Regions from separate parts of the Paenibacillus haidiansis genome, predicted to be linked through region 1. Evidence: a T-box and tRNA genes for the amino acid it is inferred to sense, from the RefSeq annotation. Region 1 holds a T-box; the other holds one or more tRNA genes.
What was found. A T-box is a leader RNA that pairs with one kind of tRNA and senses whether it is charged. The one in region 1 lies ahead of argS (arginine--tRNA ligase), so its partner is inferred to be a tRNA-Arg.

Region 1 (4,211 bases):
AATGGTCCCCTGGCTGCTTTATGCCTTTATGACGGGAGATGTCGGGTTCGGCATCGGGCTTTCGATTCTGTACGGCGTCATTCTGGTGGCGAGACAACTGCTCGAGCCAAAGGTGCTGGCCACCAGCGTCGGGCTCGACCCGCTGCCGACCCTGATCTCCATGTTCGTCGGGCTGAAGCTGTTCGGGGTGTTCGGGCTCATCATCGGCCCCGTTTCGTTCGTCGTCTTCGGAGCCGTCCTACGCGCGGGCGTGCTGCGGGATCTGCGAAACTATATTCTGAACGGCAGGCTGCGGTAGCATGGCTGATCGGCTAAATTTACATCTCCTCCGGAAATTTTAGGCCGATAAGACTGAGGCCGTTACGAAGCGTGATTTGCACACATTGTACCAAGGCCAGCCTAGCCGAACGCAAAGCGCGGTCCTCCGTCAAGATCGGACAATCGTGATAAAAGCGGTTGAACGCTTGCGCCGCATCCACCAGATAGCGGGTGACGATCGAGGGCTCCAGTTTGGCCGCGGCCTGCTCCACCTTTTCCGGAAACAGGGACAATTGCTTCACCAGCGCAAATTCGGCTTCTCCGGTCAGGCTATCGAATGCATTATCCGGTTCAACATTCGTTCCATTGCCGTCGGGATACTCCGGAGACAAAGCCGCTTGTTCCTGCCGGCCCGCCCCCTTACGCAGAACGCTGGAAGCCCTGGCGTAAGTATATTGGACATACGGCCCCGTTTCCCCCTCAAAGCTTAGCGCGTCCTCCCAGGAAAACTCGATGTCCTTGATCCGGTTCCCGCTGAGGTCGTTGAAAATGACCGCGCCGACCCCGACTTGCCTTGCAACCTCCTCTTTATGCGCCAGACCCGGGTTTTTCGACTCGATAATCTCGCCGATTTTCGAAATCGCCTGCGTCAAAAGCTCCTCCAGCTTGACGACATTGCCTTTTCGCGTGGACAGGCTGGCCCCTTCCAGACTCACCCGCCCGAACGGAACATGCACCAGATCCTGTGCCCAGTCATATCCCATCAGCTCCACCACCTTGAACCACTGGCGGAAATGCAGACTTTGCGAATAATCCGTTACATAAATGGCTTTGTGAAAATCATACGTATCCTTCCGGTATATCGCCGCCGCGACATCGCGCGTATGGTACAGCGAGCTTCCGTCCTGCTTCAGCATTAAAGCCGGTGCCATATCATAATCGTCAAGCCGGACGAGCCAGGCGCCCTGATCCTCCACAAGCAGTCCCTTTTGCTTCAGCTCCTGGATCACGGGACCCATCCGGTCATTGTAGAAGCTCTCCCCGGTTACGAAATCAAAAGTGACGCCGAGCAGCTCGTAAATCTTGGCAAATTCGGCCAGGCTTACGTCCACGAATTTCCGCCACAGGGCAAGCGCCTCCTCATCCCCCCGCTCCATCTTGGCGAACCAGGCTCTGGCCTCTTCCTCCAGCGCCGGATCGCGCTCCGCCTCTTCATGAAAGCGCACATACAAGCCCAGCAGTTCGTCGATCGCTCCCTGTTCCAGCTTGGCAGAATCTCCCCAGCGGCGGTAGGCCGTGATCAGCTTGCCGAACTGGGTGCCCCAATCTCCGAGATGATTAATTCCGACGCAGCGGTATCCGAGAAAATTGAAAATGCGGTAAAGGGCGGCACCGATCACCGTGGAGCGTAAATGCCCGACATGAAACGGCTTGGCGATATTGGGCGAGGAGAAATCGATCACGATCGTTTTCCCCTCCCCGGCCGTTTGCGAGCCGTAGTTCTCCCCCGATGACAAAATGCCCGGCAAGACCTCCCTGGCGGCCGCCGTCCGGTCCAGGCGGATGTTCAAATAACCCGATACCGCGGACACGTTGGCGATGACGTTTTCTCTATTCCCTCCTTGGATGCCGTCGGCCAATTCTTCCGCGATGGCGGTTGGAGACTTGCGCAGCGCTTTGCTGAGTTTGAAGCAGGGCAGGGAGAGATCACCCATGGCCGGGCCGGGCGGAACCTCCAGCAGCCCGCGGATTTCCTCCGCCGGGATTCCCTCCAGTAACGAAGCTACATTTGCGGCGATGCGATGTTTGAATTGATCCATAACCGATGCTCTCCTTTTATTATTTTGGTTTGTTGCCATCGTGCAAAATAACTGGATTTCCTCCTGTTAATTTTGTGAAAACTCAAATCAAAACCAAATCAACTGGAAAATCTGCATCTAATCCGCCGCTTTTTCTATATCAACCGGGGGTACCCGTTAAAATAACCGGAGGTTTTCCAGTTGATCTGCCCTTCCCCCCGAAATAAAAAAAGTCCACCGTCTCCAAATCAGAGACGAGAGACTTGATAGTTTCCCGCGGTACCACTCTAAGTGCATGAGCAAAGCTCAGCCACTCTTCCGGATAACGGCCGGTCGCCGGGATAGCCTACTGCCGCTATTAAAGCATAGCGCCAACCTTCGGCCATCCATCTCCCGGGCCCGCTTCCTTCACGTTCTCCATACCGGCTCCCACCCTTCCGGCTCGCTGTCATGGCGACTATCGCAAAGTACTGTCCCGTTCATCGATATTTCATCAATTAGTTAAAAATATTTATATAGGATAAACTCAGAAAAGTCAACGCCGGAAAAAAGTAATGGAGCCGTCCTTGATTTTTTTGCCGATCCACTTAGTCAGCACCAGCCGGTAAAGCGGTCGCGTCAGCGGAAAGACCATCGTAAACCCGATCAAATCCGTAATAAATCCCGGAAACAGCAGCAAAATCCCGCCGCCGTAGACGCAAATGCCGTCGATCATCATTCGCCCCGGAACCCGGTTATCGACCATTTGGGCTTTCGCGTCAGCCAGTATCTTCCGTCCCTCGAACTGCATCATTAATCCCCCGATGACCGACGTAGCCAGCGTGAGAAACACGGTTTTCCAAAGGCCCAATCTCTCGGCAACCTCCACATATCCCCAAAATTCGATAATGGGAACCACAACAATCAAAACGGCAATCCATTTACGCATATAATAACTCCTTTGTTTAGCAGCATATCATCCTATTGATGCCAAAAAACTTACTTATAAGAGTATTGTACCGTTTTGATTCCCCGGAATCAAAATTTGCTGGCTTCCTCGAATGCCGCGTACCAGTCGGGAAACACCTTCTTGAACTGCACCGGCTTGAAGTCCTCCCGCCGGACCACATAATGGGTCGACGTTCCCTCCACGCAAAGCTCGCCTTCTCCGTTTCGGACCTCGTATCCGTACTCCGTCTTCACCCCGCCGTTCTGCTTGATCCAAGTTTTCAGCAACACTTCGTCGCCGTAACGGATGCCTTTTTTGTATTCGATCCGCAATTCCTGTACGGGCGAAATGTATCCGGCCCGCTCCATATCGATATATTTAAAGCCCAAATCCTCGATCAGCTTGGTGCGGCCCGTTTCAAACCAGCCCAAGTAATTGGCGTGATAAATGATGCCCATCATATCGAATTCATAATATTTGGGCTCGATGACTAATTCGCTGACATACAAGATAAGTACGCCTCCTTCCTTGCTCCTATGATGTTAAAAAAGCAATGGTAGATCCGTTTCCGGCCTCCCCATTGCTTTATTAATAAAGTATATTGATCTCTTTAACCTATTTGCGTACTTGTCCGATCTTAATCAGGTTCGTCGATCCGGATTGTCCCAGAGGGATACCCGCCGTAATAACAACCAGATCGCCTTCCTTCACGAGGCCGGAATCCAATCCGCCCTTCATGGCGTTGTCGAACATTTCGTCCGTGGAAGTCGCCACTTGGCCTTTCACCGGCGTTACGCCCCAGTTCAGGGCAAGGCGGCGAAGCGTTTGATCTTCGGTAGTTACAGCGATGATCGGAGCTTTCGGACGGTATTTGGATACCATGCGAGCCGTATAACCGGTTTCGGTCGAAGTGATGATCGCCTTGGCGTTCAGTTCAAGAGCGGAGTTGGCCACCGCTTGGCTGATCGCTTCGGTAACGGTCGTTTGCTGCGCGTTGCTTTGTTTGATGAAGATTTCGCGGTATTCCAAAGCGGATTCCGCTTTTTCGGCGATGCGGGACATCGTCAGTACGGATTCTACCGGATATTTCCCGGCAGCCGTTTCGCCGGACAGCATGATCGCATCGGTACCGTCGAAGATCGCGTTCGCTACGTCGCTCGCTTCGGCGCGTGTCGGTCTCGGGTTACGCTGCATCGAATCCAGCATTTGCGTAGCCGTAATAACCG
Region 2 (4,211 bases), on a different contig from region 1:
ATCCGCCATGCCGGGCAGATCGCGGGCGACGGTGGAGTCCGGCAGCGCGCCGATCAGCTCGGGCGTGTCGAAGGTGATCCAATGATGCTCGGTTCCGAGCTCTTCCACCATGCGCTTGATCCAGGGCGCATCGGCGCCTGGCTGAAAGCTGTGGGCTTGAAAAAATTTATCGTTGTCAACGTAATCCACCGAGTACGTATGCACCTGACCCTGGCCGGTCCGGCGGTAATATTCGACGGCCAGCGCCGTCAGGGCGCTGGAATCCAGCCCGCCGGACAGCAGGGTGCAGACTGGAACGTCCGACAGCAGTTGGCGTTCCAGCGTGTCCTGGAGCAGGCTGCGGATATTCGCGGCCGTCTCGTCGACCGAGTCCCCGTGGGGCTCGGCTTCGAGCTGCCAATAGGCGTACGGCCTGAAGCCCGAACGGCTGAAGATCGCGGCATGGCCGGGCCGCAGCTCGTTTATGTTTTGATACACCCCGTGCCCCGGCGTACGCGCCGGTCCGATCACGAAGATTTCCGCCAGTCCTTCCGGGCCGACGGTGGCTTCCAGTTTGGGGTGCTGGAGCATAGATTTCGGCTCCGAGGCGAAGATGAGCCCCCCGCCGACCTCGCTGTAAAACAGCGGTTTAACGCCGAGCCGGTCACGGGCGAAAAACACATGCTGTTTGTCGCTGTCCCATATCGCAAACGCAAAGATTCCGTTCAGCCGGTAGACGCAATCCGGCCCCCACTCGATATAAGCCTGCAGCAGCACCTCCGTATCGCAATTCGTCCGGAAATGGCGGCCTCGTCTGCGCAGCTCGTCTTTTAATTCAGGCGCATTGTAAATCTCTCCGTTATATACAATCGTATATGTGGCATCCTCCTCCTGGATAATCATCGGCTGGGCCCCGTTTTCGGGATCCATGACGCTCAGGCGGCGGTGGCCGAAGGCGCAGGGGCCGGAAATCCAGGTTCCCTGGGCGTCCGGCCCTCTTTTTTCAAGACAGGATGTCATCGACAGCACCAGGTCCAGCTCTGTCGTCAAATCTCGATTCCATTCGATAAATCCGGTGATTCCGCACATCTTGGGTTTCTCCTCTCTATGCTGGCTTCCGCGCTCTTTTCGCTCATGTGAAAAGTATTAACAAATTATGCCTGGCATGGGCATAAAATGTCTGTCCCCAAACGAAAACTATAATGAAAAGAGGGACTTTCCCCAGATAAGGAGGGATTGGAGAATGGAAAAGAAAACGTATTATGTCTCGCTGCAGGGACGCTCTTTGCTGGAGGAGCAGGGCGCATCGGGATACGAGTGGACGATCCGGGCGACGCCGGAGGAAGCTGACACGATAAGTCATATGTTGGAGCAAATTGATGAAAAAGAAGTGAGCGGTTTTTTGGCCTATACTTGGCCATGGCCGGATTCGCCCGAGGGTGATGTCAATGCGAGCTATCAGAGCAATATCGATCAATTGTATCGGGAGATTTACCGGCTCGGAACGGAAGAGACGCGAAGCCAACTCGGGCGTTCCTTGGGTTTGGAAACGGAGCAAGGATAAGAGGGGGCGTTTAACGAAAGATGTATTATATAAAAGATGCTACGTTTAGAAGGATGACTGAATATAACGGAATTCCCTGCGCGGAGATTCAAGTCAGGCCGGGAGCGGTGAACGATCCCGATCTGTTTGTTTATATCGCTGCCTCCAGCCGGGGGCTGGGCGGGGATACGGCTGCCGGAACGGGCGAGGAGGCGGGCGACGGCTACGAAATAATCCGCATGATCCGCAGCGACGCCGACCTGGAGACGGACTGGTTCGACAACAATATGCATCAAGCCACCGCGGTCGTCGCCGAGGAGGATTTCTGCGATTCGGGCTGGCCCGCGCCGGAGCGGCAGAGGGAAGAGTTCAAACAGCGCCTGCTGGCGCATGAAGGGATCGCCGCGCGGTTACGCCGCGAATTACCCCGGTAACCTTTCGGCAGAGGTTATTTTTCGTCAAATATAACCCCTTTGAAAAATACAAAGGATGCGTTATAATAATTAACGCATCCTTTTTACATATCATATGTCCCAGTAGCTCAGTTGGATAGAGCAACGGCCTTCTAAGCCGTCGGTCGAGCGTTCGAATCGTTCCTGGGACGTAGCAAAGCTCTCCGTCATCGGAGAGCTTTTTTTTCATTTCCCTGAGCTATGAAGAGCTGATAGAGGAAAATTCCTTAAGCCTCCTTTATCTAAAAGATAGGGAAAAGCGCCTTTACATTTCTATCCGGCTGTGTTACATTAATTTCGATAAATATCGAAATTAAAGCCATGCAGGAAGGAGCGCACCCAAGATGAATGAACAAGCCGATATGCAGCAAGCCGTAAAGGTCTATAAGGCACTTGGAGAACCAACCCGGTTAAAGATCGCTCTGCTGCTACAAGAGGAAAGCGACCAATGCTGTTCTGTGCTGGGCGACAAATTGAAGTCTGTGGCCATATCTACACTTTCCCATCACCTGAAGCAAATGGCAGAGTCCGGACTGCTGACTTCACGGAAAGAGGGAACGTTTATTTACTACAGCCTGGATCGCGAAGTTGCAGAGAAATATGCCTCTTATCTGCTTAAATAACATCTTTTTTTTGCCTTTAATTTCGATATTTGTAGAAATATAAAAACTTATAGGAAAAGAGGTTTTAGTTCATGGCAAGTGTATGGAAAGTGTATGTGTTAGCACTGGTCAGCTTTCTGGTAGGTACTTCGGAATATATCATTTCCGGTATTTTGGACCAGATTGCCGCTGCGATGGGAGTTAGCGTTGCCGTCGCAGGCCAGCTGATTACGGTATTTTCTTTAGCCTATGCGATCGGCACACCTATCATTATGGCCGCTACAGCAAAGCTGGATAGACGCAAGCTCATGCTGTATGCGCTCGGACTATTCATTGTAGGGAACCTATTGTCCTTTGCTCTGTCCAGCTTTGAGCTCTTCTTGGCTGCACGGATCGTTATGGCGCTCGGAGCAGGGACCGTGGTCGTCACCGCGCTCAGCATTGCTGCAAAAATCGCCCCTCCGGGCAAACAGGCGAGCTCGATTGCGACGGTCACAATGGGATTCACAGCTTCGCTGATTATCGGCGTTCCTCTTGGCCGGATCATAGCATCCGCTTTGGACTGGAAGGCAGTATTCCTTGGTATCGGATTAGCCGGACTTCTGGCAATGTTAATTCTTGCTTTAGCCATTCCTCCTGTGCAGGGAGATGCACCGGTTCCTCTGCTTAAGCAATTTGCCCTTTTAAAGAATCCTAAAGTGGCGCTAGGTCTTACCATCACCTTCTTCTGGCTCGGTGGGTATTCGATTGCTTATACGTATATTTCGCCTTATTTGCTCGAATTCGCTAAAATTCCGGAGGGTTTGTTAAGCGCAGCACTGCTTGCTTTCGGGATCGCCAGCTTATTTGGATCGAAGGTAGGGGGCTACAGTGCCGACAAGCGGGGCATAGCTGCAACTCTGATTGGAGGCATGGGGCTGCATTTGTTTTCATTGGCTGTGCTGCCGTTTGTCGCCCAGTCCATCCCGATGCTATTCCTATTTTTGATTCTTTGGTCCTTTGCCGCTTGGAGTACGGGTCCGACTCAGCAGTACAACCTGGTCACCGTGATGCCGGAGTCCTCAGGGGTTATGCTCAGCCTGAATCAGTCCACCATGCAGCTCTCCATGGCTGCAGGGGCCGGAGTTGGCGGGATCGCTGTCACCCATGTCTCCTTGAGCTCCATCACCTGGTTTGGTGTCGCCGGAGTATTCATTGCCATGTTAGCGGTTTTGTTCATGTTTAAGGTCAAGGCCCGTAAGGCTGCTATTGAAACAGCTTAACCGGTTCTTCAGGATTGCCCTCACCGGTTTCAGGTATATCTCCAGAGTGCGATCTAGATGAGGCGCTGACCGCCGCTAGTGCGGTCGGTCCGGTCGGTGATGGTAATATTCAGAAGGAGGCTCAAGGGTATTTCTCGTGCCCGAGAGCTTCACACACCGAACCTCGGAACAGCGGAAGCGGCGGTTCTTTTTCGGACAAAAATAAAACCCTTTGGGATTCCAAAGGGTTGATTATGTAATATGGAGCGGGTGAAGGGAATCGAACCCTCGCCTCAAGCTTGGGAAGCTGGCATTCTACCATTGAACTACACCCGCATTGGCTAGATTTTTATTATAGCACGTTCAAAAATAATTTCAAGCCTCCGTGTTAAAA

Region 2: it encodes a tRNA-Arg, which carries the amino acid that the T-box ahead of argS (arginine--tRNA ligase) is inferred to sense. The anticodon was not compared.

What each region holds. Positions count from the first base shown of each region.
Region 1 covers NZ_JAZHPZ010000014.1:75,972-80,182, reverse strand. The annotation lists gene ytvI (sporulation integral membrane protein YtvI) at 1-298, shown strand, start outside; gene argS (arginine--tRNA ligase) at 318-2,078, opposite strand; T-box leader at 2,305-2,549, opposite strand; gene V3851_RS21345 (FxsA family protein) at 2,593-2,985, opposite strand; gene V3851_RS21340 (acyl-CoA thioesterase) at 3,075-3,494, opposite strand; gene pyk (pyruvate kinase) at 3,601-4,211, opposite strand, start outside.
Region 2 covers NZ_JAZHPZ010000011.1:105,666-109,876, forward strand. The annotation lists gene asnB (asparagine synthase (glutamine-hydrolyzing)) at 1-1,068, opposite strand, end outside; gene V3851_RS19305 (hypothetical protein) at 1,223-1,543, shown strand; gene V3851_RS19310 (hypothetical protein) at 1,564-1,956, shown strand; tRNA gene V3851_RS19315 (tRNA-Arg) at 2,053-2,126, shown strand; gene V3851_RS19320 (ArsR/SmtB family transcription factor) at 2,319-2,597, shown strand; gene V3851_RS19325 (MFS transporter) at 2,669-3,838, shown strand; tRNA gene V3851_RS19330 (tRNA-Gly) at 4,080-4,153, opposite strand.